2 linked regions of the Prochlorococcus marinus str. MIT 0912 genome follow. The protein of the gene in region 1 interacts with the protein of each later gene in a pairwise test. Links are inferred from orthologs where the notes say so. Each region holds a gene or a part of one and is shown on either strand. Other genes may lie near its edges.

The links.
Region 2: the proteins of sfsA (region 1) and O5640_RS00135 interact in binary tests that used the Escherichia coli proteins (3 or more experiments, as listed by UniProt). The link is inferred for Prochlorococcus marinus str. MIT 0912 from one-to-one orthologs.

Annotation. Positions count from the first base shown.
Region 1 is NZ_CP114783.1:1,642,558-1,656,697, forward strand. Bases 3,335-6,310 are described here. They hold sfsA (DNA/RNA nuclease SfsA), read left to right. Parts: upstream 3,335-4,428; coding sequence 4,429-5,193; downstream 5,194-6,310. Other genes in these bases: murJ (murein biosynthesis integral membrane protein MurJ), read right to left, coding at 3,335-4,353; O5640_RS09435 (ammonium transporter), read left to right, coding at 5,457-6,310. Outside these bases: O5640_RS09400 (competence/damage-inducible protein A), read right to left, coding at 1-573; glyA (serine hydroxymethyltransferase), read right to left, coding at 560-1,795; O5640_RS09415 (DUF3181 family protein), read left to right, coding at 2,174-2,470; O5640_RS09420 (cytochrome-c oxidase), read left to right, coding at 2,511-2,759; more of murJ, read right to left, coding at 2,746-3,334; more of O5640_RS09435, read left to right, coding at 6,311-6,947; O5640_RS09440 (4-hydroxy-3-methylbut-2-enyl diphosphate reductase), read left to right, coding at 7,071-8,273; O5640_RS09445 (DoxX family protein), read left to right, coding at 8,337-8,870; purH (bifunctional phosphoribosylaminoimidazolecarboxamide formyltransferase/IMP cyclohydrolase), read right to left, coding at 8,933-10,489; O5640_RS09455 (alpha/beta hydrolase), read left to right, coding at 10,554-11,159; O5640_RS09460 (DUF3155 domain-containing protein), read right to left, coding at 11,156-11,524; O5640_RS09465 (sensor histidine kinase), read left to right, coding at 11,836-12,957; O5640_RS09470 (adenosylcobinamide-GDP ribazoletransferase), read right to left, coding at 12,938-13,732; tRNA guanosine(34) transglycosylase Tgt, read left to right, coding at 13,792-14,140. UniProt on the Escherichia coli protein: Binds to DNA non-specifically. Could be a regulatory factor involved in maltose metabolism.
Region 2 is NZ_CP114783.1:22,386-39,393, reverse strand. The notes cover bases 10,024-12,963. They hold O5640_RS00135 (glutamate-5-semialdehyde dehydrogenase), read right to left. Parts: upstream 12,182-12,963; coding sequence 10,865-12,181; downstream 10,024-10,864. Other genes in these bases: O5640_RS00130 (translocation/assembly module TamB domain-containing protein), read right to left, coding at 12,328-12,963; O5640_RS00140 (dihydroneopterin aldolase), read right to left, coding at 10,479-10,868; O5640_RS00145 (esterase/lipase family protein), read right to left, coding at 10,024-10,377. In the rest of the region: O5640_RS00185 (YcjF family protein), read right to left, coding at 1-410; O5640_RS00180 (hypothetical protein), read left to right, coding at 640-1,170; trpS (tryptophan--tRNA ligase), read left to right, coding at 1,171-2,184; thrS (threonine--tRNA ligase), read left to right, coding at 2,191-4,116; O5640_RS00165 (glucokinase), read left to right, coding at 4,139-5,182; thrB (homoserine kinase), read left to right, coding at 5,194-6,141; O5640_RS00155 (NAD(P)H-quinone oxidoreductase subunit 4), read left to right, coding at 6,199-7,752; O5640_RS00150 (M3 family metallopeptidase), read left to right, coding at 7,769-9,880; more of O5640_RS00145, read right to left, coding at 9,877-10,023; more of O5640_RS00130, read right to left, coding at 12,964-16,287; O5640_RS00125 (Ycf51 family protein), read left to right, coding at 16,355-16,894; O5640_RS00120 (DUF4332 domain-containing protein), read left to right, coding at 16,887-17,008. UniProt on the Escherichia coli protein: Catalyzes the NADPH-dependent reduction of L-glutamate 5-phosphate into L-glutamate 5-semialdehyde and phosphate. The product spontaneously undergoes cyclization to form 1-pyrroline-5-carboxylate.

The sequences.
Region 1 (14,140 bases):
TTTTTTCGAGAAATTATTATTAATCAACCATTTTTCTACTTCATTAATCCACATTTCTTTTAATTCACTTGGAACTCCAGGGAAAGTAAGAATTGTAAAATTATTCTTTGGACTCCATATAAATCCTGGAGCTGTTCCTGAGTAATTGTTTATAATTTTAGAACCTTTTGGGACTAAGGATTGCTTCTTTTGACTCTCAGATAACTTACTTTTCTTATCTCTTGATTTGTTTTTCAAATCAAGCAAAATATCATTTCTCTGTTCTAGTGGGGTGTTAAAAGTTTCAGCAATTACCTGCGTTGTTATATCATCAGGTGTGGGTCCAAGACCACCAGTTGTTATTAGAATTGCTGATCGATTAGATGCCTCAAGTATTGCTTCTTTTAATCTGGCAGAGTTGTCTCCGATAACGGTTTGCCTGAAATGTGGAATACCTAAAATTGCTAATTGTTCTGCTATCCATTGAGAATTAGTATTAACGATGTTTCCTAGAAGTATTTCACTTCCAATGCATAAAACCTCTGCTCCAAATTTATTTTTATTGTTAATATTGATTTCTTTAAATCCTCTCACTATATAAAGGAAACTTATTACAAAGTTCAGATACTTTTTGGATTGACGCTTCCTTTATTTTTTCATCGTTTGGATTAAGCAGTCTATCTGCAATGATATTTCCAACTTCCTCAAAGGCTAGTTCATCAAACCCCCTAGTTGTAAGAGCTGCTGAACCTAGCCTTAGCCCACTAGTAACAAATGGGGATTCGGGGTCAAAAGGTACCGTATTTTTGTTTGCGGTTATTTTGATATCACTAACTAACTGATCAGCAATTTTACCTGTCATCCCAATACTTCTAAGGTCAAGAAGAACAATATGATTATCAGTCCCTTTGCTTACAACAGAAATACCTCTTTTTTGAAGTTGATTGGAAAGAACTTGTGCATTTGAGATTACTCTTTGGCTGTAGAGCCTGAATTCGGGTTCAGAAGCTTCTTGGAATGCCACAGCCTTCGCCGCTATTACATGTTCTAGAGGACCTCCTTGGGTGCCTGGAAATACTGCCTTATCGAGCTTTCTCCCAAGCTCTTCATCTTTTGAGAGAATTAGTCCCCCCCTTGGCCCTCTGAGAGTTTTGTGAGTGGTTGTTGTAACTACATCACAATATGGGATTGGACTTGGGTGTAGACCACTAGCTACTAAACCAGCAATGTGAGCAATATCAGCTAATAAATAAGCCTTTACTTCATCAGCTATTGATCTAAAAGCCTGGAAGTCAATTTTTCTTGGATACGCAGAGAATCCACAAATAATTAGTTTTGGTTGATTTTCAATTGCTTTTTTTCTAATTGCTTCCATATCGAGTATTTCGGTCGTTTTATCAACTTCGTAGTGGCATGTCTTAAACCATTTGCCACTGACATTTACAGGTGAACCATGTGTGAGGTGACCTCCATGAGATAGGTCCATCCCCATGATTGTGTCGCCAGGTTTGAGAAGGCTTAGGAAAACTGCAAAGTTAGCTTGTGCCCCGCTGTGTGGTTGGACATTCGCCCAGTTAGCACCAAAAAGGGTTTTTGCTCTTTCGATTGCTAACTGCTCAATTCCATCGATATATTCACATCCTCCGTAATATCTTTTTTTGGGGAGACCTTCAGCATATTTATTTGTTAGGACCGATCCCTGTGCTTCCATTACTGCCTTTGAGGCGAAATTCTCACTTGCAATCAGCTCTAAATGAGTTTCTTGTCTTGATAATTCATTGTTTATTAACTTCGCAATACTTGGATCACATTCCATCAAAGAAGATTGAATAGTCACTTTATTCCTTTATTTATGATGTGATAGTAGGCATATGTTTAGTCTAATGAGAAAAAACTTTCTCTTATTTTCTGTTTATATAAGGATTTACAAATTTTTCAAACGCGCCTGGAGAGATTCGAACTCCCGACCCTCTGATCCGTAGTCAGATGCTCTAATCCGCTGAGCTACAGGCGCATAAAAAAACAATATCAGATTGACTCCCAAAGAATAGGGAAATATGTTTGTATCTATGCCTTCAAATTGTCTAAAATACGATTTTGAAACTTAAAAAGTTATTTTTCCATTAATTCTTTTTTTGAGATAGTAACCACAATTTCTATCTATGGTTATTGATAGTAGAAAAACTAAGTTTTCATGACTACTTCTATCGATTCATCGCAAATTAATGAGCTAGCGGTGTCAATAGCTGACAGATTATTTATTCAAGTTGGAAATTGGAATCTTTATCTAGGCGATGCTGGGCTTGCAAAGGACTTAGCTATTGAATGTCAAGCTAACTTTGATCAAGGTTCAAATGTTGCAGCTAGAAAAGGTCTTGAAGCGATTCAAGTAAAACTTGGCGGAGGTAAAACGAGATTGCCATTATCAAAATTAATTCCACCAAATCAATTTTTTGACCTTGAGGACATTTTAGAACCCTATTGCAGATAAGATTTGATCAATTGCTTTATTATTCTTGCTAATAATCCAGGTGACTAATGCCAGAGAGGTTGTAAGGCAGCGAATTGGTCGCTTAGGAGAAAGACTTATAGGGAAAATTGCTGATGCTGATGCACAGGTTGAAAAGGAATTAATGAAAGAGATGGAAATAGCTTTTCAAGAGTTTGGTATTGAAGCAAGAATTCTCTCAGTAAGTGGGGTGAAAACTGATGAAATGAACTGTTTAGAAATCCCACTTAAAGTTAGATCAGAAAAAGATATTTTTCTTAAAGAGGAATAAATTTCTCTTTGAAATACTTATTTAAACTATCAATATCATCAATTTTAAGAATAATTGCTAGAAAATAGAATATAACAAGACTAATTCCAGATGAGATTAAAATTTTAAATAATAAATTAAAGAAAGTATAGGGTAAATATATTATTTTAAAAATAAAAAATGAGCTAATACCAGAAATCAAACCAATCAAAATAATTCTAAGAGTTTGAGATACTATTTTGAATAATTTCAGATGATCTAGCTTCTTATTTAATTTCAATAGTAAAAGTATGCAAGCAAATAAGTTAACAAATGTAGTTGAATATACTAAACCATTTACGCCTAAGTTGATCGGAGATAGTTCTCCCCAAGGACTTGTTCCTCCTATTAAATACCAGTCAAAAAACAAATTTAATAATATTGCTATAATAGATATTTTAAATGGTGTTTTTGAATCTTCAATACCATAAAATACTCTAACTAATAGATCTCTTAATAGATAAAAAGGCATACCTATTCCATATGCAATCAATAGTTGACTTACAATATCTATTGCATTTTGATTGAAGGAACCTCTTCCATAGATTAATATTACTATTGGAACAGATAGTGCAATGAATATCGAACCTAGGAATACCATCGATGAGGATGTCAAAATTAATCCTTGATGGATTTTCTTGATCAATTTCAAATGATTTTCTCGAGCTCTTAAGCTTACAAAAACAGGTAGTAATGGAATTAAAATAGAATTTGATATTATTCCAAGAGGAGCTTGAACTATAAAGTTTGCGTAACTTAGAGCAGCTGCAGCCCCAACTATCTTTGATGCAAAGAATAAATCAGTAATAACATTTATTTGCATCATACCTGAAGAAAGAGAAGCAGGGACAATCATTCTCCAGGCTCTTTTTAGTTCTGAATACTTTGTTTGAATTGAAAAACTTATAGTAAAAATTCCTTTTTTAATTAGAAAAGGTATTTGAATTAAATATTGAGATAGTGCTCCTATAAATGTTGCTTTTGCAAGAATAACTCCTCCTCTCAAATTTAATTCATATATATCAACTGAAGTTTCTTTATTTATCCAAAAGTTTGATACAGAAATTATAATTATTAGACTTGAAATTAATGGAGATATAGATGGTATGAAAAATTCTTTTTTTGCATTTAGAGATCCAAAACCTATGCCTATTAGTCCTGATAAGAATATAATTGGAGACATTATTTTTAATTGAAAAGAAGCTATTTCTTTTGTCTCTGCTAATAAACTTGATCCAACTAAATTAATCAATAAATCGGATGAAAAGAAAATAAAAATACTTATTATTAATAGTATTAGAGATAGAATATTATTGATTGAATTGATAAGTAATCTACTATCAACTTTGTTTTTATCTGCTAATAATGTAACCAAAGAGTTATGTAATGGTCCATTAATACCTCCTAAAAGAACCAAGAAAAATCCAGGTATAATATAAGCATAATTATATGCATCATATGCAGCGCTAATTCCGAAAGCACCAGCAATAACTAATTGCCTTGCCATCCCTACAAATTTGCTTAATAAAGTTCCTAGGCTTACGACGAAAGCAATTTCTTTGATTGATTTCGGCATGTTAGATTTGAAAAAAGAGAGCTTCCATTTTTCTAGAATATTTTGTAGTTCTTGTTTTAATTGGATGTTAATTAAGTGATTGAAATTGGGAAAACCATTATTAAGTTTCCCCCTCTTGTAGAGGGTATCTTAATTAAGAGATATAAGAGATTTTTGGCTGATGTTGAGTTGGCTGATGGTGAAATTGTTACCGCTCATTGTGCAAATACAGGACCGATGAAAGGGGTTTTGTGGCCTGGTGGTCGTGTCAGACTTAAGTACTCTCCCTCGCCTAAACGTAAATTAGATTGGTCTTGGGAGCAAGCTGAGGTGCCAAGTCATAATGAGCTGAAGAGATGCTGGGTTGGTATAAACACATCTTTACCTAATAAATTGATTAGGAATTTGATTGAAGCGAATGGCTTAGAGAAGCAATTGGGTTTAATTGCAAATATCAAGCCTGAAGTTAAATATGGTTTAGAAGGTAAAAGTCGAATTGATTTATTACTTAAGCCAGAAACAAGCAATGCAGATAGTAGAAATATTTATATAGAGGTTAAAAATACAACTTGGTGTGAAAAAACTTTGGCTTTGTTCCCGGACACGGTAACTACAAGAGGTCAAAAACATTTGAAGGAACTAATGAGTATTTCTCCTGATTCAAGAGCGGTTTTAATTCCTTGTATTAGTAGGAGTGATATGGAGATTTTTGCACCTTGTGATTTAGCAGATCAGTTGTACGGGAAATTATTTAGAGAGGCATTATCTCATGGGGTAGAGGTTATTCCATGTGCATTTGGTTTTTTTTCAGACCGCATAACCTGGGAAGGTGTTAAACCCTTCCAGAGTTCACAAAAATAAAACATCTAGAACAAAATAATTCAGCAGGTCTATTTTTACTATTTGAGCTAGGTTTTTATTTTGACTTGTAATTTTGGGAATTAAATCAATTTGAAATTTCACCAATTTACCAGAAAAATGTGTAAATAAGAACATGTCTGTAGTACCAAACTGTTTTTTTGTATAAACACCTACATCTTGTCAGTATGAGTTGCATTCATATTGTTAATTGTATAAATTTTGGATTAACTATCCATTTCTTTTTTTCGAAGTAAGCATCATTTATGACCACTGCTTTGCAATCGCCACCAAGGCGAAGTACTTCTCGTCTTCAAGACGCAAGTCTTTTGAACGGGCCAATGCTTCTTCTAAGAAGCATTAAAGGTTTTAGAAGAAGTCAATCTTGGGCTTGGCTAGCTTCAATCCCATTGGCACTTTTAGGATTAGGTGTTTTCACTTTCTCTGCTAGAGCTGAGGTTGCACTTTCAGATTTAACTGGACCTCAAGCTGCTGCATTCTTGGCAGATAATCTTTGGCTTTTCATAGCCACAATCCTCGTTATTTTTATGAACGCAGGATTTGCAATGGTTGAAGCTGGTATGTGCCGCCAAAAAAATGCGGTCAACATATTAGCTAAAAACTTATTTGTTTTTGCACTTGCTGTTACTGCCTATTGGGTAATTGGATATTCCCTAATGTATGGCGGTTCAGTGATTGATGGTTGGCTTTATTTCCAAGGCTTATTCGTTGATCCTGATCCATCAGGTGCATTAGAATGCGCAGCTGCTGGTGATACAGGATGTCTTGTTCCAGCAGTTGATTTCCTTTTCCAATCTGCTTTTGCTGGAACTGCTGCAACGATCGTTTCTGGATTAGTTGCTGAGAGAGTCAAATTTGGTGAATTTGTCGTTTTCTCTGTAGTTTTAACTGCTTTTATTTATCCAATCGCAGGTAGCTGGCAGTGGAATGGTGGATGGCTTGCTGAACTTGGCTTTATTGATTTTGCTGGTTCATCTATTGTTCATTCCGTAGGAGGATGGGCAGGTCTTGTTGGAGCAATGCTTCTTGGGCCACGTATTGGCAAATTTGTAGATGGAAAAGCTCAAGCTATGCCTGGTCATAATATGGCTATCGCAACTTTAGGAGCGCTAATTCTTTGGATTGGTTGGTATGGATTTAATCCAGGTTCTGAATTAGCAATGGATCAATATGTTGCTTATGTTGCAGTAACAACAACTTTGGCAGCAGCTGGTGGTGCAATTGCGGCTACAGTTTTATCTACCATTACCTCTGGTAAGCCTGATCTAACCATGATCATCAACGGTATTCTTGCTGGCTTAGTAAGTATCACTGCTGGTTGTGGCAATATGACTTTTGCTGGATCTTGGCTTGCTGGTGCAGTCGGTGGATTAATAGTTGTAGTTGCAGTAGCTGCTTTAGATTCCGCAGGTATTGATGATCCTGTTGGTGCTTTCTCCGTTCACGGAGTTTGCGGCGTTTGGGGAACTGTAGTTATCGGCCTTTGGGGTGTTGATGGCATGGACCCTGGAGCTGCAGGAATTGGTCTTCTCAATGGAGGAGGAATTAGCCAGTTCTTCATTCAAGCATTAGGCGCAGCTGCTTATGGTATCTGGACTGTCGTCACATGCTGGATTGCTTGGCAAATTATTGGTGGCTTCTTCGGAGGAATCAGAGTTAGCGAATCAGAAGAGACCCAAGGCCTTGATATTGGTGAGCATGGAATGGAAGCTTATCCTGACTTTGCTTCTAGCTAGTTCACTTGTTTAATTCTCTAACTTTAAACCACACTAAAAAAGCCCGGATAAATTCCGGGCTTTTTTAGTGTGGTTTAATAGTTATCGGAATCCTATCAATTTGTTTTTAACTATTTAATTGAAATGGATACTCAAGCATTCAAGCAAACTCTTCATAAATCTGATCGTTACAATCGGAGAGGATTTGGCTCAGCGAATAAACGAGCTCAAGCGCTGGCAGAGGCTTATCAAAGTGGGTTAATTGGATCTATTAGAGATAATGGAAATGAATTAGAACATGGTCGCCTCAAAGTCAAAATTGCAGAGGCTTTTGGATTTTGTTGGGGAGTAGAAAGAGCTGTAGCAATGGCTTACGAGACTAGAAAGCACTATCCGAATGAAAAGATATGGATTACTAATGAGATTATTCATAACCCCTCAGTAAATGATCAGCTTAGAAAAATGGATGTTCTTTTTATTACTGAGGAGAAAGGTATCAAAGACTTTTCAGGAGTGAAAGATGGTGATGTAGTAATTCTTCCTGCATTTGGTGCGACAGTTCAAGATATGAAAATGTTGCATGACAGAGGCTGTCATATCATTGATACCACTTGTCCATGGGTTTCAAAAGTTTGGCACACCGTTGAAAAGCATAAAAAACATACATTTACTTCCATTATTCATGGTAAATATAAGCACGAAGAAACACTCGCTACTAGTTCTTTTGCTGGAACTTATCTAGTTGTATTTGACCTCGATGAAGCCAATTATGTAGCTGAATATATTCTTGGTAAAGGAAATAGAGCAGAATTCTTAAAGCGTTTTGCTAAAGCCTCCTCCGCAGGGTTTGATCCAGATAAGGATTTAAAAAGAATAGGAGTCGCTAATCAGACAACTATGCTTAAAAGTGAAACCGAAGAGATTGGAAAATTATTCGAAAAAACTATGTTAAAACAATATGGTCCTGCTGAATTAAATCAACATTTCCTAGCTTTTAATACTATTTGTGATGCTACTGAGGAACGACAAGGAGCAATGTTCTCTCTTGTTGATGAGCCACTCGATCTTATGGTTGTTATTGGTGGTTATAATTCCTCGAATACCACTCATCTTCAAGAAATAGCTGTTAGTAGGGGAATTCGCTCATTTCACATTGATACGCCTGAACGAATTGGAGAAGAAACAAATACAATTACTCATATGCCACTTGAAGGAGAATTAATTACTGAGAAGGAATTTCTTCCAACTGGCAATATAAAGGTTGGTATTACATCAGGTGCTTCTACTCCAGATCGTGTGGTTGAGCATGTTATTCATAAGCTGATGAAAATAAGTGAAAAAGATTAATTAGGATAAATCACAATTTTGACCCAATTTCTCGTAGGATGAATTAATAACTTTTAGTGGAAGATGGCTCAAGCAAAAAACTCTAATAATAAAGATTCTGACTCACAAAAGGTTGAAGTCGTTGTTCAAAGTCCCGAAGGTGAAGTCAATATTTTTGGAGAACTCTCAACATTAGTGCTCAGACTAAGCTTTAGTTTGTTGATGGTTCATCACGGTTTGGAGAAATTAAATGATCCAGGAGGATTTGCTGAATTCGTTGTTGGTAAATACTTCAGCTTTCTTCCTGGTGATCCTGTCATTTGGACTTATATGGCTGCAGTTACTCAAATAGTTTGTCCAATTGGACTGGCTACCGGCATTTTGGCAAGATTATCTTCCTTAGGTTTACTATCGACGATGGTATTTGCTTTGTATTTCCACTTCATAGATACTGGGTTAGAGGGATTTCCTTTTGCGGTTGTAGAAAATCACAATTATATTTTTGAATTATCAGCTATTTATGCAGCCATATCATTTTATTTTTTATGTGCAGGTCCTGGAAGATTATCACTTTTAAGAAAATCTAACAAAATAACCTATTATCCAAAGGGTTCATGATTTAAGTATATAAATATTAAATTTAGAGTCCAATATTTTATAATTAATTTATTTAGCTGACTTTAATGTAAAAAATGTCTTTTACCTGTGAGAACCATCTTTATGCCTGATTGATTGCATGCTTCAATAGAATCTTTGTCTCTGATACTTCCCCCTGGCTGAATAATTGAGCTGATACCATAATCAGCTGCCATCTTTACAGTATCGTTGAATGGGAAAAAACCATCACTAGCCAAAACAGCACCTTTTGCTTTGTCTCCAGCAGCTTCTAATGCAATTTTTGCTGAGCCTACCCTATTCATTTGTCCAGCTCCAATTCCTAAACTCTGTTGATTAGATGCAACTGCTATAGCATTTGATCGTATATGTTTTACAATTTTCCAAGCAAAAGATAAGTCATTTATTTCTTCTTCTGTTGGGATTAGTTTAGTAACATTTTCCCATTCTGTTTGATCAATATTTGGTTCATCTAAATCTTGAACTAATAAACCACCAAGTATACTTCTTATATGATTTTTATCTGCTTTTTGAATAGACTCGGCTTTTAATTCTAGTAGTCTTAGATTTTTCTTTTTTGAAAGTATTTCTTTTGCATTATTATCAAAATATGGAGCTACAATACATTCAATAAATATATTTTCAAGTTCTTTAGCTGCAGCTTCATCGACAGGACAATTAATAGCAATAATTCCACCAAAAGCACTTACCCTATCTCCATCTAATGCTCTTTTTAGAGCTGTTGATGGTGAATCTCCAATTGCGACTCCACAAGGATTTGTGTGCTTAATTACTACCGCCGCTTTTTTATATGAGTCATTTTTCATAGCTTGTTCGTATCCAAATTCTCGGAGAGTGGATAATGCAGCCTCCAGATCAAGGAGATTATTTGTACTTAATTCTTTTCCTTGTAATTGATTAGCTCCGCTCCAACCTTTTTCAGACTCTCCATACCATGTGGCCTTTTGATGAGGATTCTCTCCATACCTTAGTTCTTGTTTTAATGGCAAGCTTTGAAACCAAGAAGCTTTTTTTGAGGGGATTTGGTTTGCAATCCATTTACTTATTGTTAGATCGTAAATAGCTGTGTGCTCAAAAGCCTTTTGAGCATAATTTTTTCGTAATTCATTAGTTATTTTTTTTGATTTGTATGCATCAATTAAGTTTGAGTATTGATTTGGATTAGTGACTACAAGAACATCTTGATGGTTTTTTGCAGCTGATCGAATCATTGTTGGACCACCAATATCAATATTCTCGATTGCTTCTTCCCATGAAACATTTTCTTTTGAAATTGTTTGCTCAAATGGATATAAGTTAACAACAACCAAATCTATTGGATTGATATTTTGTTTCTTCAAATCATCCAAATGAGTTTGCTTATCCCTTCTGGCCAAAATTCCTCCATGAATTTTGGGATTAAGTGTTTTTACCCTGCCTTCAAGAATTTCTGGAAATCCTGTGTAATCTGCTACTCGAGTAACAGGCAGATTTGCGCTCTCAATTAACTTTGCTGTTCCACCACTCGAGATTATTTTGAAGCCTAATTCATTAATTAGTGCTTGAGCTAGAGGCACTAAACCAGTTTTGTCTGAGACACTTAGCAGAGCTATGGGTGACATCTGTATTGTTTGAAATCGATTCTTCTCGATAACCTACGCATCAAATAGGCATATTGCATTCAAGATGACTGAACTAGTCTTATTAAATTCTGAATCCGCAACAAATAGATTGGTTTTACTTCATGGGTGGGGAGCTGATGAAAATGATCTAATACCTGTTGGAAAATTATTAACTGAGGGGTTAAAAGATCGTTTTGAAATAGTTTCTCTTTCCGCTCCCCAGCCTCATCCAAGCGGATTAGGTAAGCAATGGTATCCGTTGTACCCTCATGAATGGGAACAGGTTCCAGAAGCAGTATTAGATCTTGAAAAGCGTTTAAATAATCTTTGCTTTAAACACATACCTTTAAATAAAACATTACTGCTGGGTTTCTCTCAAGGAGGTGCAATGGCCCTAGAGCTTGCATCAAGAAATAAATTTGAGGGAGTTTTTGCACTTAGCTCTTATCCTCATCCCGAGTGGAAGCCTTCAAAAGATATGCCACCTATTTTCCTTTGTCATGGAAATATTGACCAAGTAGTTGATAAAGCCGCTTCTCAGAAAAGTTTTGATATTTTGTTAAAAAATGGAGTTAAATCAGAATTATATTTTTTTGATGGAGGCCACGAAATAACTAATAATCTAATTCAGTACTGCCGTGAAAAAATTAAACAAAAATTTTTAAGTTAAACAAAAGCGTATTCATACTCTTCGATTTCTTCCCAATCATCTGCTGTAAGTTCTAAACCAGCAAAAATTTTGTCCTCTCCAAGATATTCAACAATAACTCTCAGGGAAGGAAAAAGAAAGTGATTTTCCTCAGCGTACTGAGCACTAAACAAACCTTTCTCTCCCCAAAAGAAGCGATCAGTAGTGTGCTCATTACGACGCACATTTAGTATCGCTGGTGCATATAAGCCCTCTTCGGCAATAAATCGTCTTGCTGCGGTCACAGGCTTATGTTGGCCTGTTCCTAAATGAAAAATAGGGACATGGGACATAACTCGCTGTCCTGCGAGTCTGCGTCTGCTAATTCTTTTACGCTTCTTAGACATGAAAAAACTACCTTATTGGGTTGAGAGATTTAGGGAATTGCTTTTGTATTAGCTCTGGCTGAAGCTAGAGTTTTTTGAGAAAAATAGATTTGAAATTGAGATGGAAAGTCATTCTCAAATTATGAAAAGTGGACCACGGAAATTACCCATCAATTTCTTCCGCAGACTCAAAGTCGCTCAAAGCGCTCACTTTTGAATTAAATTTGAGATAACCTCCTGTAAGAGATCTATATTCTTTATTCACATCTTAATACTTTTTTTCAATTTTACAAGTTTTTGAATACTTCTTTCCCCTTGTTCAAAGTTGCATAATGAGCTCAATGCAGTATTCAGAACGGTTTTTGAATTTTGTTCAACAGCAGTTGATGAGCTTTCAGGCTGATCAAGAATTGGAGCATGTTGTTGTTTACGTAGCTCGGTCTGGGGACAGCGGGTCTCCTACGTTGGAAGTTGTTGGACAGTGGCCGAAATTAGAAAAAGTATTACAGCCGGTAGAAACTGATATTGCCCTTCGCACTCCTTCAACTAATAGGAGATGGTATCCGTTGCAAGAGGGGTCAATTCTATTGGGCGTAATTCGTGCGGAGCGAATTGCTTCTGAGGAAGAATGGCCTGAATCTCTTGATCAACGCTTGCAATCAGTGTCAATTTTACTTGCTCACTCTCTTGCGTCAGAACTTGATAGAAAAAGGTTGTTAGATCAATTAGATGGTCAAAAGGAGCAGATATCTTTAATGGTTCATCAATTAAGAAATCCATTAGCTGCTCTTGGTACATATGCAAAACTTCTTTTGAGGAAAATAGGACCTGACAGTGAACATGAAGATCTTGTGAAAGGCCTAATGACAGAACAAGCGCAAGTTAATAAATACCTTTCTGCGTTGGATCAACTTAGTCAAGTGAAACTACCTCAAGCTGAGGATGGATCAAATAGATTGCTCTTGCCTCCCCTTTTGCCCACTGAGACCAAAATCAGTGTAAAAAGCTTAATAGAGCCTTTGATTGAAAGAGCTAAAGCTAGGGCTAATTTGCAAGGCAGGAAATGGTTTAGTCCTTCAAAATGGCCAACTTGGATGGAATCAAGATCAATTTCAGAGGGCGTTATTGCCGAAATTGTTGCAAATCTGCTTGAAAACGCATTTCGTTATAGCCCTCCTCAAGCATCTATCGGGATAGAATTTGTTGAAGAGAGTATCTGTGTTTGGGATGAGGGCATCCCTATAAAAGAGGAAGAAAGAGAAAAGATTTTTGAGAAAGGTTTTAGGGGTGAAACTGGTTCGAAAATGTCTGGGAGTGGAATTGGTCTTGCCTTGGCTAGAGATTTGGCAAGACAATTAGGTGGAGATTTACAGCTAATTGTTAATCCAAGCATATTTAAAAGCTCTTTACCTGATTCAGGGAATGCATTTGTTTTTAATTTGGAATCAAAATAATACTTAATAGTAATAAATTAGTTGTTTCTGTTATGACTAAAGTTGCTCCATAAGTATCACCACTATGTCCTCCTAATGATTTATTTATAAAGTGTGGAATTAATATTGAAGTTATTAAGCCTGATAAAATGCAATATATTAATAGAAATGCATTAAATATATTTAAACTATTTAGAAATAGATAAAGACTTATAGCTATAGAAAGTATTATCAATGATGGTCTTATCTCTTTGGATAGGCCTTTCCAGTTTTCATGATGAATGGAACTTGATTCTTTTTTGAAAAGATACTCATAATTTTCAATTGCAAAAATTTGAGAAATTCTTCCCCAAAAGGCTGCTAATGGGAAGGCAAAAGGCGCATAAAAACTAAGTTTTATGATTGCTGCCATTTGAAGAATCAAAATGATTACTAAACTTTGAACACCTATTGAGCCCACTCTGCTGTCTTTCATTGCCTGTATCCGTTTTGATGGACCTGCGCCAATGCCATCAGCTGTATCCATCAAACCGTCAAAATGAATTCCACCAGTTATAAAAATACCGAGTGCAATACATATCAAAGCGATAGAAATATTTGGCCAATTAAAATATCTCAATAAAAGCCAAGAAAATGATTGTAAAAATCCAATCAAAACCCCTACTAAAGGGGCAAAACGAGCAATTCTTCTGAATTTAGGTTTGATTATTGGCCATTGAGGAAAAATTGTGTAAAAAACCCATGCACCTGCAAAGTCACTTAGCCAGTCTTTAAAAATCAGAATTACAACCTCAATTGTTTCTTAGGTCAAAATAGTTATATAACTAGTTTAAGTTATGGAATTTTTAGGAATAATTGAAAAAGCCCTTCTTTGATTTCCAAATAAAAAGCAGATGCAATTCGACACTAGCTCGTGTTGGTTCTTTTAAAACACCAAATGGAATTGTAAATACTCCTAGATTTATGCCAGTGGGGACTTTGGGAACAGTCAAGGGCGTTACATCTAAACAGCTAAAGAAAACAGGAGCAGAAATGATTCTTGCAAATACTTTTCATCTTCATCTGCAACCTGGCGAAAAGATTGTTCAAGAGGCAGGGGGTCTACATGAATTTATGAGTTGGGAAAAGCCAATACTTACTGATTCAGGAGGTTTTCAAGTGTTTAGTTTGGCAAAGTTAAATAAAATTGATGATGAAGGGGTTT
Region 2 (17,008 bases), 1.6 Mb from region 1 along the record:
ACTTTTTCCAATTGCTCTTTATCAGGTAATTTTACGCCTTTTGTTTTCAAGAAACCAATGCTTTGATCTTCGCTTCTATCAATGATTTTTTGCAAGGAATTAATTCTTTCTTTTTTTCTTTCACTTTGCTCTCCATCCTCAAGTAAGTACTCGAAATTCTCTAAAACGTCATGACATCTTCTTACCCAACCTTGAACAGTAGAGGGAGCATCAAATGAAACCTTTCCTGGTTTTAAAAAATAAAAAATACAACCAAGTCCTAATAGCAATCCAAGTCCACCCCCAGGGATATGGGCCACATCACTTAAAACCCATTGACCGGTAATTGTTAGCCCAATAAAAAGACTAATTTTGGGAATAGAAAAAGAAGGCAGGGAAAGAGATGATTTTGTTAATGAATGATTTTCCATATTTCAATAATTACAGTTTCTTCTTAGCTAACTTTCATTTTAAAGCAAACTTTCCCTTAATAACCGCAAAGAAAGAAGGTTTTACGTTTTTAAAAAAAGAAATTTATACCTAAATAAAATCGAGTTATTCCGCTGGTATCGATTTATTAGATGTGAAAGTGCTAATCAAGATATTCAAATTTGTCGCAAAAGTACCGGCTATGCGTCACACTTGCCCCTATTGGCAAATATGTTCATGGGTGACTCTTACACCAATAATCAGTCAGGTGGTGGCGATTTCCAAAACCAAAGACAAAATGGTCGCAATAATTTCAGAGGTGGCCGAGGTCCTAACAATAGAGAGGGAGGCTTTCGCATTCGCTTAAGTGATAATGAAATGAGAGCAGCCAGATCATTACAAGAAGCCTTCAATCTTCGTTCTACTGTCGCAGTGCTTGGTTTCGCAGTACGAACTCTTGCGCAAATGCTTGAAGATGGAAGTCTTGAAAATTTAGTCAACGAATATAGGTCTCAAGCGCCCGCCAACGACCAAAGAAAAGGCAGGAGTAATAGGGGAAGATATAACGGTGAAAATAACAGCTCAATCAACTCAAAGCCCAACCCTTTTGCAAGACCAGAAAAACCAGTTAAAGAACAAGAGGTCGCTGATACTGATCAGGCAAACAATGTTGCTCAAGATCCTGAAGAAAAAGATAATGATCAAGCAAAAGAAGGAAGTTCAAATGAAGATGATTCCACAATTTCAAGCGAGCAAGGATAAGTGAATCAAAAGCGAGTCTTATCTGGTGTTCAACCCACCGGAGATGTTCATATTGGTAATTGGCTTGGAGCAATAAGAAATTGGGTTGAATTACAAGAAAATTACGAAACTTTTGTCTGCGTTGTTGATCTTCATGCGATAACGACTCCGCATGACCCAAAATCTCTTTATCAAAATTCTTTATCTACAGCGGCTTTGTATATCGCTTGTGGGATGAATCCTGATAAATGCTCAATATTCATTCAAAGTCAGATAAGCGCCCATAGCGAGCTTTGCTGGATACTAAATTGCTTAACTCCTTTAAACTGGATGGAGAGAATGATTCAGTTCAAGGAAAAGTCAATTAAACAAGGAGACAATGTATCTATTGGATTATTAGATTATCCAGTCCTTATGGCAGCGGATATTCTTCTCTATGACGCTGATTTGGTTCCTGTTGGAGAAGATCAAAAGCAGCATCTAGAGCTTGCGAGAGATATTGCTTCTCAAAGAGTTAATTCAAAATTCGGAACAAAAGAAAATCCAATACTAAAAGTTCCAAATCCCTTAATTTTGAAAGAGTGTTCCAAGGTCATGAGCCTGACTGACGGAACAAAGAAAATGAGTAAAAGCGACCCAAACGAAAATAGTAGGATTACTTTATTAGACAGTCCAGATATCATTACTAAAAAAATAAAACGTGCAAAAACCGACTCAGAATTAGGATTAGAATTCGGTAATACTGCAAGACCTGAAGCTGACAATCTTTTAACAATTTATTCTATAATTTCTGGCCTAGGTAGAGAAAAAGCAGCTGAGTATTGCGCAGAAATGGGCTGGGGTAAATTCAAACCAGAGTTTACAGAGGCAATGATTAACGTTCTCAAACCTATTCAAGAAAAATATAAAGAACTAATGAATGATCCAGAAGAGTTAAAAAGAATACTAAATAAAGGCAAACTTACTGCCGAGGAGGTTTCTAAGTTAACATTAAATAGAGTTAAAGAAGCTCTAGGATTTTATTCAAATTTGTAGAAAATTATGCCAATAATTACATTACCGGATGGAACTGAAAAAAAATATAATTCTGCTGTCACAATTGACCAAATAGCATCAGAAATTGGTCCTGGTTTAGCAAAAGCAGCGCTAGCGGGGAGAGTGAATGGAGAATTAATTGATACTTGTATTCCTATAACTCAAAATTCTCATATACAGATTATTACATCTAAAGATGATGAGGGACTAGAAATTATTAGACATTCATTCGCTCATCTTCTTGGACATGCTGTAAAGCAATTATACCCCGAAGCAAAAATGGCAATAGGACCAGTTATTGAAGATGGTTTTTATTATGATATTTCTTATAAAGATACCTTTACTCCTGATGATCTTCTCAAAATTGAGAAAAGAATGAAAGAGTTAGTTAACAGAGATTATAATGTAGATGTTGAAATAGTAAGTCCAGAGAAAGCAAAGGAAGTTTTTACTAATAGAGGTGAAACTTTCAAGCTAGACATAGTTAAAAATATCCCTGAAAATGAAATCATAAAGTTATACAAACATCAAGAATATATTGATATGTGCAGAGGTCCTCATGTGCCAAATACAAGGCATCTAAGAGTATTTAAGCTAATGAAAGTATCCGGGGCTTATTGGCGCGGAGACTCTAACAATGAAATGCTACAAAGAATATATGGAACAGCTTGGAAAAGCTCGAAAGAATTAAAAGAATATATCACTAGAATTGAAGAAGCTGAGAAAAGAGATCATAGAAAGCTAGGGAAAAAGTATTCACTTTTTCACTCGCAAGAAGAAGCACCCGGTATGGTTTTTTGGCACCCTAAAGGGTGGACTATTTATAGAATTTTAGAAGATTTTATTCGGGAAACCATTACAAAATATGATTATCAAGAAGTTAAATCTCCTCAAGTAGTTGATAGGAGTCTTTGGGAGAAATCAGGCCATTGGGATAAATTTAAAGAAGATATGTTTACTACGACTTCAGAGAACAGGGAATATGCAATAAAACCTATGAATTGCCCTTGCCATATACAAATATTCAATCAAGGTTTAAAAAGCTATCGAGATCTTCCTATTAGACTTTCTGAATTTGGTTCTTGTCATCGCAATGAGCCTTCTGGTGCACTTCATGGCTTAATGAGGGTAAGAAATTTTGTTCAAGATGATGCACATATATTTTGTACCGATGAACAAATCCAAGAAGAAGTCCAAAATTTTATTGATTTGGTATTTGAGGTTTATAAAACCTTTGGCTTTGATTCAATTCTTATTAAGCTCTCAACAAGACCAGAGAAAAGGGTTGGGAGTGATGATATCTGGGACAAATCAGAAAAAGCCTTATCTGAGGCACTTGATTCAAAAGGGTTAGATTGGTCGCTACTCCCTGGAGAAGGTGCATTCTATGGTCCAAAAATAGAATTCTCCCTAAAAGATTGTCTCAACAGAGTATGGCAGTGCGGAACAATTCAAGTGGATTTCTCAATGCCTCAAAGGCTCAATGCAAGTTATATAGATATTACAGGAAGAAAACAAACACCTGTAATGCTTCACAGAGCTATTTTAGGTTCTTTTGAAAGATTTATTGGGATTTTAATTGAGAATTATTCAGGAAATTTTCCTACATGGTTATCACCTGTTCAAATAATGATTATGGGCATAACTGATAGAAATAATGAAGCATGTTTTAGTGCTAAAGATAAATTAGTTAATTTTGGGTTCAGAGCTGAAATTGATATCAGAAATGAAAAAGTTGGTTTTAAAATACGAGAACATACTATGCAAAGAATACCTTTCTTGATAATTATTGGAGATAAGGAAGAAGAGAATAATGAAATCTCAGTAAGAACAAGAGAAGGTAAAGATCTTGGAAATATGAGTATAGACAAGTTTAAATTAATAATTGACGAATCAATTAGCAAAAAAGGTATGCAAGTTAATCAATCCTAAATCAAAACGATTTTAATAACTAATGAATTTACTTGCTGGAGATCTTGGAGGGACTAAAACAATATTAGCTGTTTATTCAAACGAGAACTATCCAAAAAAATTATTTGAAAAGTACTATATTTCGTCAGAATGGAAATCTTTTTACTTAATATTTAAAGATTTTATTAAACATTTACCAGATCATATATCACTCCCTGAATATATGTGTATTGGAGTAGCAGGACCAATAAAAGGCCAGAAAGTTAAGATCACAAATCTAGAATGGGATATCGCAACAGAAAAATTATCTCAGCTTTCAAAAATAAATAATATTGAATTAATAAATGATTTCTCAGTTTTAATATATGGAATACCATTTTTCAAAAAATCCCAATATGAAGTAATCCAAGGAACATTAAATTCTGAGTACAAAACTAATCAAAAATTAGTTGCCATTATCGGAGCTGGTACTGGCTTAGGAATGTCCAGAGGATTAATTACACCTAAAAACATTTTTATATTTCCAAGTGAAGGGGGGCATCGGGAATTTTCCCCAAGAACAGAAAACGAATGGGAATTAGTCAAATGGCTAAAAAACAAGCTAAATATTCAAAGAGTATCCATTGAAAGAATAGTTAGTGGGACAGGCCTTGGAATGATTGCCAGATGGAAATTGGATAATCCATTAAATGAAAACCACCCACTTCAGGAAACTTTAAAAAAAATGGATAATGACAAATCAGCTTTCACAGATTTACCCGCATTTGTTTGGGAGAGAGCAAATAACGGAGACAAATTAATGTCTGAAGCTTTGAAATTATGGCTAAATGTTTATGGATCAGCAGCTGGAGACCTTGCTTTACAAGAACTTTGCTCTTCAGGCTTATGGATTTCAGGAGGAACAGCCGCAAAAAACCTCGATGGAATAAACTCTTCTAACTTCCTTAATGCTTTTAGTAATAAGGGTCGCTTTCAATCTTATTTAAAGGAAATCCCATTGATTGTTCTTAAAGATCCAGAGGCGACATTATTCAGTTCAGCTTGCAGGGCACGCTTAAGTGCCGAATCAAATGGGAGACTTAGTTAAAGGATAAAAACATGGGGCCGCCAAAAATAGGACAAACTGTCGTAGTAGAGGTTCCTTCTACTACAGCCAATATTGGTCCAGGGTTTGATTGCCTTGGTGCAGCATTAGATCTTTCCAATCAGTTCACTATTAAAAGAATTGAGGGTAATGCTGAAAGATTTGAATTGATAATGGAGAGTACTGAAGGCAATCATTTAAGAGGCGGCCCCGAAAACCTTTTTTATCGAGCCGCGCAGAGAGTTTGGAGAACTGCAGGTGTTGAGCCAGTCGCTCTTGAAGCAAGAGTAAAATTAGCGGTGCCTCCTGCAAGAGGGCTTGGTAGCAGTGCTACAGCAATCGTGGCAGGACTGGTTGGAGCTAATGCACTTGCTGGTTATCCATTGCCTAAAGAAAAATTATTGGAGTTGGCAATAGATATAGAAGGTCACCCTGACAATGTTGTTCCATCGCTAATAGGGGGTCTTTGCGTAACAGCTAAAACCGCAAACGACAGATGGCGTGTAGTCCGCTGTGACTGGGATCAATCAATAAAAGCGGTAGTCGCAATTCCATCCATTCGCCTTAGTACAAGCGAAGCAAGGCGTGTCATGCCAGAAAACATTCCAGTTAATGATGCAGTAATCAATTTAGGTGCGCTTACTCTTCTTCTTCAAGGACTAAGAACCGGAAATGAGGATCTAATTGCAGATGGCATGCATGACAAGCTTCATGAACCTTATAGGTGGGGATTGATTAAAGGAGGATTGGAGGTAAGAGAAGCAGCAAAGGCTGCCGGAGCTTTAGGATGTGCAATAAGTGGAGCAGGACCAAGCATTCTTGCCTTGTGCAAAGCGACTAAAGGCCGAGAAGTCAGTGTCGCAATGGTCAAAGCCTGGGAAGCTGCTGGTGTAGCAAGTCGTGCTCCTTTAATGAGCCTCCAACTCAGAGGAAGCGAATGCATTTCAAACACCTTTGGGTAGTTCTACTCATGAAAACGAACAAAAACTGATAGCTTTATGGCTGACTTGCCCCAAATCATGGATGCCAATCTGCCTATGAGTATTGATTCTCAAACAGTATTTCCATGGCTTTCACTCATTGTGCTCCTACCCATAGTGGGAGCATTGATAATGCCTTTCCTCCCAACGCAAGAGAGTAAAAATTCTAATCTGCCAAGAAATATTGCCTTAGTTATTTTATTAGCTGATTTTCTAATAATCATATTGGCTTTTGCCAATTTGTTTGACCCCAGCAGCGAAAGTCTGCAGTTGATTGAAAGACTTCAGTGGCTTCCTTCAATAGGACTCGAATGGTCATTAGGAGTTGATGGAATATCTGCACCGCTAGTAGTTCTAAGCGGGCTAATAACATTTTTGTCCGCAGCTGCAAGTTGGAAAATAAAACAAAAAACAAGGCTTTACTTTGCTTTGTTACTCATTCAAGCTTCAGCCCAAGCTTTAGTTTTCCTATCACAAGATTTTTTACTATTTTTCTTAGCTTGGGAACTTGAACTTGTTCCTGTCTATCTATTGATTGCTATTTGGGGAGGGAAAAGAAAACTATATGCTGCAACAAAATTCATCCTTTATACAGCGCTAGCTTCCCTTTTAATATTAATTAGTGGGCTTGCTTTAGCTCTTTCTGGAGATCAATTTACCTTTAATTTAAGTGAAATAGCAGCCAAATCTTTTACTGGTAATTTTGGGATATTTTGTTATTTAGGTTTTTTAATTGGTTTTGGAGTCAAGCTCCCTATCTTTCCACTTCATACCTGGCTGCCAGATGCTCATGGGGAGGCAAATGCACCAGTTTCGATGTTATTAGCTGGTGTTTTATTAAAAATGGGAGGTTACGCTCTCATAAGATTTAACGTCCAAATTTTACCGGATACTCATTTAATACTTGCTCCAGCGCTGATTATCATTGGGATAGTAAATATTATTTATGGTGCTCTAAATGCTTTTGCTCAAGATAATGTAAAAAGACGCATAGCTTGCAGTTCAGTAAGTCATATGGGTTTTGTTCTTGTAGGGATTGGTGCAATTAATGCTCTTGGAATCAGTGGAGCGATGCTACAAATGATTAGCCATGGACTGATTGCTGCCGCAATGTTTTTTGTTACTGGAAGTTTTTATGAAAGAACCAATACTCTTTCAATCCCCAATATGGGAGGTCTAGCAAAAGCTTTGCCAATTACTTTTGCATTCTTCTTGGCCAGTTCGCTAGCTTCACTAGCCTTACCAGGAATGAGTGGGTTTATAAGTGAAATCACAGTTTTTCTAGGAATAACTAGTCAAGAAGGATTCACTTCTTTATTTAGAGCAATAACAATCCTTTTAGCAGCTATTGGACTGGTTTTAACTCCTATCTACCTTCTTTCAATGTGTAGAAGGGTATTTTTTGGGCCTAGGATACCAGCTTTGTCCATAGTAAAAGAAATGGATGCAAGAGAGCTTTCTATAGGTTTAAGTCTCTTAGTTCCTACATTAGTAATAGGTTTTTGGCCAAGAATAGCTATTGATTTATATGAGGTATCAACAAATGCTCTCGCACAATCATTAATTACCAATAACCTTGTACCAATAAGTTAGTTTTTGAATCTAAAAAATGACTTCAATTAAGCAAACAGCATTATTAAAAGGTGAAGGTCTTCCTAATTATGATGAAATCACCCCTAACGAGATCACTGAAAATATACCCTTACTAATAAAAAAACTAAATGAAAAATTAAATAAACTAGAAGAACAGCTCGAAAAACAATTACACACAAAAAGCTCACTGAGTTGGGAAGATGTAATGCCTCAGCTTTATGAAATAGGTGAAAAGCTTAGGTGGAGTTGGGGGGTGGTAAGTCATCTGAATGCTGTATGCAATTCCGCTGAACTACGTGAGGTTTATTCAAATCAGCAACCTACTATAGTTAGATTTAGTAATCAGCTTGCTCAAAACGAAGTCATTTTCAAGGCGCTCTCAAATTTAAAAGAGCATGGAAAGATAAAGGATGAAACACAAATAAGAATAATTGAGACAGAACTAATAACCATGAAAAACAAAGGAATTGGTCTAGAGGCCAACGAAAAAGCTCTCTTTAATTCTCGCAGTGAGCGATTAGCTGAATTATCAACTACATTCAGTAACAATGTATTAGATGCGACTAAGAATTGGAGTCTTTTATTGAAAAACAAATCAGAAGTCGAGGGTCTTCCTGAAAGAGCGCTTGAGACATTAGCTCTTGCTGCAAAGGAAGCTGGTGACAAAGATGAAGAAGATAATGATCCATCAGCATCAAATGGCCCATGGAGAGTTGGCTTAGATATGCCTAGGTACATTCCTTTTCAAACTTATGCAAAAGATAGACATGTCAGAGAGAAAGTTTATAGAGCCTTTGTGAGTAGAGCTAGCGATGGAAATATTAATAACAAAAAAATAATTGAAGAAATTCTAGATCTCAGAAATAAACAGGCAAAACTATTGGGATATAAAAACTGGTGTGAAATTAGCTTGGCCACAAAGATGGCAGATAATGAAAAAGCTGTTGATATGTTACTCGAAGAATTACGATTAGCAGCAATGCCTCATGCTAAAAAAGAAGTTGTTCATCTTCGTGAGTGTGCCAAAAGAAATGGGGAAAACGAAGATTTTGAGCTATCTCCATGGGATGTAAGTTTTTGGGCTGAAGTTCTACGCAAAGAGAAATTCGACCTTGACCAGGAGAAACTCAGACCATGGTTTCCTTTAAATCAAGTTCTTAATGGTCTATTCAATTTATGCAAAAGACTTTTTGAAATTGACATTGAAGAAGCAAGTAATACAGCTCCTTTGTGGCATGAAGATGTCCGTTTCTTCAATGTTAAGAATTTAGATGGCCAGAAAATTGCATCTTTCTATCTAGATCCCTTCAGTCGTCCTGCGACAAAAAGAGGAGGTGCCTGGATGGATGAATGTTTGTGCCGAAATCAAAAAACGAAAGATGATATTGTTCTCCCAGTAGCCTATTTAGTCTGCAATCAAACGCCTCCTATTGCAGACAAGCCAAGTTTAATGAGTTTCGAAGAAGTAGAAACTCTCTTCCATGAATTTGGTCATGGACTACAACATATGTTGACAACTGTAAATTACCCTCAAGCAGCCGGTATTAATAACGTTGAATGGGATGCTGTCGAATTAGCAAGCCAATTTATGGAAAATTGGTGCTTAGAAGATCAAACAATTTCTGAAATAGCAATACATTGGAAGACGAAAGAACCACTACCAGAATCGGAAATTAATAAATTGAGGCTAAGCAGAACATTTAATTCTGGGCTTTCGACTTTAAGACAAATACATTTTGCTCTTACTGATCTAAAACTCCATAGTCAATGGAATGAAGATTTAGGAATTTCCCCAGATGAATTGCGACGAGAAATCGCAAAAAATACAACAGTGATGGATCCTATTCCAGAAGATCAATTTCTCTGTGCCTTCAGTCATATTTTTGCTGGTGGCTATGCTGCTGGATACTACTCTTATAAATGGGCTGAGGTACTTAGCTCTGATGCCTTTGCCGCATTTGAAGAGGCAGGCCTTTCTAATCAGGACCAAGTCCGAAAGATTGGTAAAAAATATCGCGATTCAATTCTTAGTCTTGGTGGTAGTCGTTCACCCAATAAGGTTTTCAAACAATTCAGAGGAAGACTTCCCTCTACTGAAGCTTTAATTAGACATAGCGGTCTTAACTAGCTACTATTGAAAATCTTTTTGGCTAAGATGTCTAGGGAATTAGAATTTGTTATCAATTCTTTATGTGTCAACACAGGTAAGTGATAGGAATCACCAATAGGAAGTTTTGCTTGCCACCCTGGGAATGACATCAAATCCCATTTTGTAAAAAAGCTAGTGCATTCAACCTTTTCTAGAGAAGTCAAATCATTGTTTAATTGAGATAGTAAACTACTTCCTCTTTTCATCTCTGCAATACCTGGCATCAAAAATGAAGGGATCATTTGAGCTGTGAAAGTACCAAAATGAGGACTACCAATACTAAAAAAACGTTTAGTTCTTAAAAAACCATCATAATTTTGCATCCAAAACCTACTAATTAATCCACCCATAGAAAAACCAACAATATCAATTTCGATTTCAGAACCCACTAATTCCTCAATCTTAGAATCAAGATCATGAGCTAAATGCCTAATAGATGTTTTTCCATATTTGTGTGGTAAATGTGGTCTGTACAATTGATAGTCATCTTTTTTATTTTTTTAATTAATTTTTCAAATAATTTAGGATTGTTCCACAAACCATGAACAAGAAAAATTGGTCTATTGTTTGTATCCAATTAATTAATGGGATATAAGAAATTTCTTTTTTTTTCGATTAGGACACTTCCCGTAAATCCATGTATTGGTGGCGAGCATTTTGTCAGCAAGATATGAATTGGAACTGGACCATATAGAGACTCAAGAAGATTCAAAATTTGATCACTAAAATATTCAATCGTTAAACATTTGATTTCAAATGAAAGTTTTTTAACTGCTTTAATTGCTTCGCTATAGTCTATTGATTTATCTAATTGATCAAACTTTGATGACTCATCCAAATCCAACCAGAAACTGATGTCAAGAAGGAAACTTTGACCATGTATTCGCTCACTTTCTAAAACACCTACATGGGCCCATAGATTTAAATCTTTTATATGAATTGCGCTTAAATTATTTAATTGACTCATAACGGTAAATCAATATGAGAAAAACTTCTATCTCCAGAAGCGAAATCCTTAACAAGATCAGCATCACCTCTGAGATAATAGCGATAGGTAACTAAGCCTTCCAATCCAACTGGTCCTCTCGGTGGAAGAGTTTGAGTACTTATCCCAACTTCAGCTCCAAACCCATATCGGAAACCATCAGCAAAACGAGTAGAGCAATTATGGTAAACACCTGCACTATCTATCGAACTTAAAAATTTCTCAGCAACTCCCTTGTCATCACTAACTATCGCCTCAGTATGACGAGAGCTATATTTACGAATATGTTCAATAGCTTCGTCAACATTGCGAACAATTTTTATTGAAAGAATTAAATCAAGATATTCTGTAGACCAGTCTGCTTCATTAGCCTTGTTTTTCACCCCTAAAGATTGGCTCTTTGCATCTCCCTTAAGAGTAACTCCTGCACTAGAAAAACTTGGCAAGCCTTTTTTCAAAAACATCTCGGCAACATCTTCATGAATTAATAATGTCTCAATTGCATTGCAAGCAGCAGGGTATTGAATCTTACTATCCAAAGCTATGCTTATAGCTTTATCAATATCTACAGAATTATCAACATATAGATGACATATTCCATCAGCGTGCCCTAAAACAGGGATACGTGTATTTTCTTGAATAAACTGGACTAACTGATTACTACCCCTAGGTATTATCAAATTCACAAACCGATCTAAACGAAGTAAACCTAAACTTTCTTGACGTGTAGTGAGCAAAGACAACGCTCCAGAGCCCACAGTTGATTTACTTAAACCTTTATCAAGAGAATCCATTATTGCTTGATTTGTGGCTTTTGCTTCACTTCCTCCTTTTAATAAAGCTCCATTCCCAGAACGAACAGCAAGCGAGGCTATTTGAATTAATGCATCAGGTCTGGATTCAAATATCACTCCTAAGACTCCTAATGGAACTGTCACTCTTTCAAGAATAAGGTTTTCATACAATTCCCGATGAAGTTGTCTATTACCTATTGGATCTGCAAGATTTGAAACTTTAAGAACTCCATCAATGCATCCTTTGAGTTTAGTTTTTGTTAACTGAAGTCTTGATAAAAGTGATTTATTCAACCCTTCTTTTTCTGATCTTTCAAGATCTTGAACATTTGCTTTTAATATTTCATCAGCATTATCATTCAAAGCATTTGCCATTTCAGTCAAAGCCTCACACCTTTGTTCATTAGTGGATTGACCAAGCAAAATAGAAGCCTCTTTTGCACTCTCTGCTACTTTTATTAGCTGGGGCGTAGGATCAGGAACTGAAAAGTTTGTACTCATTTGATTTGGATCAACTGTTTAATCAAAGATAATTTCACCGTCTTTAAAATATTCCTTTAATGGTGAATCAAGCAATAAAAGAAGATAAAAATCTATCGAACTGAGCATTTTTTAATTAAATTATTCTTAATAAACTAGTCATTTATTTAATATCTAAAAAAGAGTTGGAGCTGACTTTGCCAATTTCCACTCTTATCAAACGAGCCTAGTACTCCTACATTAGGGTTCATTTGAAAAGTAATATTTCCTTTCGGTGGAATATCTTGTCGATTAGGAGCAGCCTGAACTGAGAAATTAATTTTATCGTTAAAGTCAACTCCTATTTCAGTCACCCATGCCTGTTGCTCTTGCAAATTAGCACCCTCCTGATCACTACTTGAAGAACCACTATCACTCCCATCATCCTCTGAATCTGATCCAGTTATATATGCAGGATACAAAGAAATTTGAAGCCTATCACTTAAAAATCCATTGATATTGCCTTGGAGGTATGAAGCAAAAGATCTATTCAAAAAGCTAGCAAGTACATCACTATTACCTCCACTACTTATTAAATTTGCAAGAGAATTACCTCCTATAAGTCCTAACAACTCAGTTCTTCCCAAAGATGGAGTACTTCTCAATTGAAAATTTTCACTAATGCGATCTGCAGGTCCAGAGGCTGTCACTTCGACATTTACAAAACGAGATCCTCCAATACCAAATGATGCCATGCCATTAGAGGAAAAATTACTTACGTCTCTAACATTATCTGGGACACGACTTTTAAGAGTCACGTCAACATATGGAACCAAACCCATAGACGGTACAAATACTGCGACATTAGGTTCACTTTGGTCTAGATTAAAAGTAGTCGTAAAGAGATTAACGTAGCCACTAACAAGTTTAATAACTCCGCTAACATCAAGAGTCTCGTCAAAAGCGCCATTTAAGAGAAGGAAGCCATTTGTTTCGAAGCTTGCCAATGGTTGAGAGACTAATCGCAATGAAGGGCCAAGTACAAGCTTTAAATTGTCAAACATTATTGATTCAAATCCATTAGGCAAGCCAGCACTAACTATTCGACTTGCAGGTGCATCTTCATTTTGTATAAATAACACTAGAGGTTCTCTCTGGTTCCAGTTTTGTTCTGGTACTCTACGACTTATTTTCGCCTTAGAATCTTCATAACGGTTCGATTTGTCAGATGTAGTCTTATCTGGATTATTAGCTCTTTTAGCAAAAATTGAACCTTCAGAGATAAAAACTTCACCTGCCAATTGAGGTTTCAAAATAGATCCCTTAATAACAATGTTAGATGAAGCACTGACATCAGAAAATGCCGTTTTAATACGTGTTTTTTCTATGGAAAGAGCCAATGGCTCGTTTTCACTTGATTGAGCATCAAATAACGAAATTCCACCTTGACTGCTAATGAAACCGTTTGCTCCTATATTTGCTTTGAGATTACGGACTTCAAGTCGATTGAAATCAAAAACTATTGTGCTATTCAAATTATTAATTTCTTTATCTTGAAAAAGTAACTCACTGTCTTTTAAAACCAAAAAACCATTCGCGACCGGTTTTGGAGGGGTTCCACTAATTAAGACGCTTAGATCAGCTGTCCCTGAGGTCCAAGATACATTCCCTTTCGTTAGCCCCGTCAAAAAAGCCAACCCATCTCCATGACTTTCGACCTTTAGATCAATAGGGTAAGAACTTATTAGTGGGTAGGTTCCGACTAACTTAACAGGATTTGCCGAAGATTTATCCCTTATAGCGATATCAAACTCTAGATAGTTATCTTTAATAAAAATATTTCCATTATCTAATATAATATTTCTATTATAAATTATTGTATCCTTAATAATTAAATCTGCTGTAACGCGTGGGGATAGATTACCTAAATTGTATTTACCCTTTAAACCAAAATAACCGTCAACTGCTGAAGGTATCGGTGCAACTAAAGATAATAATGAAAAATTAAAATTAAGTAATGAGAAATCTCCCATTCCTGAAGCTAGATTTCCATTAAAAGTTGCTTTAAAAGGTCTAATATTATTAGAATTTATAATCTTCAATTTATTTGTCCAAACCTTACCAGAGGCTTTAGCTTCTAAATTTAAATCAGAAAGGCTTGGTCCACTTAATTTAATATCAGCATTAATTTTCCCATTAAGATCATAAGGATTAATTATGCTCTGATTATTTATCTTAGCAATTTCTTCTCTATATGAATTCTGAGACTTAATTAAGGCTACTAACTGACTATCTATAGAACTATTAGGATAACCAATTATAAATTTTTCTATATCTTCAGCCTTACCCATTGCATCAGAATACTTCAATCCTAATTTAGGAAACTCTAAAGCCGTTGCGGCAATCCAATTAGAGCTTACATCCTTTACTTGAGCTAACAAAGAAAATTCGGACACATTATTAATATCAAATTTAATCTTTCCATTTTCCGATGGAATTAATTCACCTGTTAAATTAGTTTCTGAATTTTTAATTTGACCTTTAATACTTGCTTTTTTTAATTTGAAACCTAACAATCTAAAATAATCTAAATTCAAATCACCATTAAAAAATAATGGGTCAAGAGAAAGTATTCCATTACCTGAAACTTCCCCAAAGATTCGTTTAAAACTTTTCTCAGGCGGGAAAGCAACCTCAACTCGATCTAATCTAAACTTATTAGCGTCCCATTCAAAGGCATTTAATTTTGGTTTTAAACTTATTTCACCACCTAATCTATTTAGATTTAAACTATTAAAATTACCATACTTATTCAAGTTGATTTGAAGATTCCCGGGGATAGAAGCACCCTCCGATTCCATTCTCAAACTACCCCATTTCTTTTCACTTGGAATACGAGTAAAAGAACCTCTCCATTTTTCCCTCAATCGAATACCGTTGATTTGTGGATTTTCTAAAGAAAGGTTAATGGTAGAGTTCAGAGAAGTTAATGGTCCATAAAAACCACCTTTTGTATTTAATTTTCCTGATAGTGATGCATTTAGTATTTGATTTAAAGCACCTAAAGGGAAAGATTCTAAATTAAAATCTGCATTTAACTCTCCAGGGATAAATTGTCTATTAACTACTGAAATTGGTAATTCTAATTTCAAAGAAAGTGGTTTATGTTCGAAATCTTTAATTTTAACTTTGGTTACAGAATTTATATAAGTTTTATCCTTTTTGTAAAACGGAATCTCAACCGAATTAGATATATTCCAATATCCATAATTCCAATTTGAGTCTTTTAACTGAAGCTTATTATTATCACATTTTATTGTTGATTTATTTGCAGATAAGGTATCACTTAGACCTCCCCCATTTAGAGTTAAATTGTTAAAGATCAAACCACCTTTACACCTTATTAAACCTTTCTTGACTCCCAAGTTTAGATTTCCATTTATATTTCCTCTAGCAATAATGTTAGAATTATCTCCTAAAATCCCTTCAAAGATACCAAGACTAAGTTTATTAACTTTTACTTTAGTTTGGAATTCTATTCCATCCCAATAACCCTTTCCTGAAAGGAATAGACTTCCTTGTTTTTTGGAGTCTATGTTAATCGCACCATAAATCTTTTTCTTACCAAGATCAAGAGATAGGTTACCTTTCGCTAGTAATGTCGTATCCCCACGATTTAATAAAATTTTGGTTGGTTCTTTTAAATTAAATTTTAATTGAAGGTTGATTTTTTTTGGATTTTCATTCTGTGGAACGATCCAAAACGAACCAGTATCATTTTTGCTTAATAAAATTTCTGTTCCTTTTGGATTAAATATTGCAACTGGTTGCCAATTAAATAAACTCGCAAAAGGAGCAAATTTAATTGTTAAAGTTGAAATATTAACTGAGGAAGAATCTTTAATCCCTGGAAGTAGTCTTGTTGGCCCTAACTCAATTCCCCATAGCCTGAGCCCCCTATAGGAACCTATTTTCAAAGGATGACCTAATGAATTAGATAATGTTTTTTCTATTTGTGGAGAAAAGCGGCTTATAGTCCTACCTACCAGCAGATCTGCGCCACTCCAAATCAAAACACCGCTCAACGCAGCAAAGGTTCCAGCAAGTCCCCACTGCTTTAATCTTTTAGAGCTCCACTCATCTCCCATGAAACATTATTCTCAAACTTGGGGGAGCTAACAAACTATAAAGAATCAATTCAGGAGAAACCAGCCTATGTCTATGAGTGAAGTTATCCAAGATGTTACGAAATGGCTAGCCTGGGGAGGCTCAGGACTTGGCGTCTTGACTATTTTGGCTTATTTATTCAACTGGGGAATTAAATTCAGATTAACTGGGACAACAATTTTCACACTTTTACTATCTTTTAGTTGCTGGGCCTTTGAGCAAAGTTATACTCCTCCTTTTAATGTCGAAGGTTACAAATATGCTCCTATTGTTTATGACAATGGATTTGATTTAGTTGTTGCTCAAGCATCAAATGACTTTCCTAAAGAAGCTATCAAACCAACATTGTTACAAATAGCTGGTAATTTGAAAGGGGGGGGGAGGAATGGTGCTCAGGTCAAAGTCAGGCTAAGAAAGATAGAATCAGCTGGTGATGGAATAAGTAAACCAATTATTCTAGGTGAATTAATCAATGATTTAAAAGAATCAAAGATAATAGAATTACCCGATAGGAATTACTCTTCAAGTGAATATTTATCGAATAACGCTGCTATTGAAGAAATCACATCAATAGAGACTGATGAATAATAAGTCATTATTGAAAGATCTTCCTAAAGCCTTTTATCAAGAAGAAAAAATACTCTTATCAAATAATATAAAAACGTGGGACTCTTTATTATCTATTAGTGATGAAGAAATCAA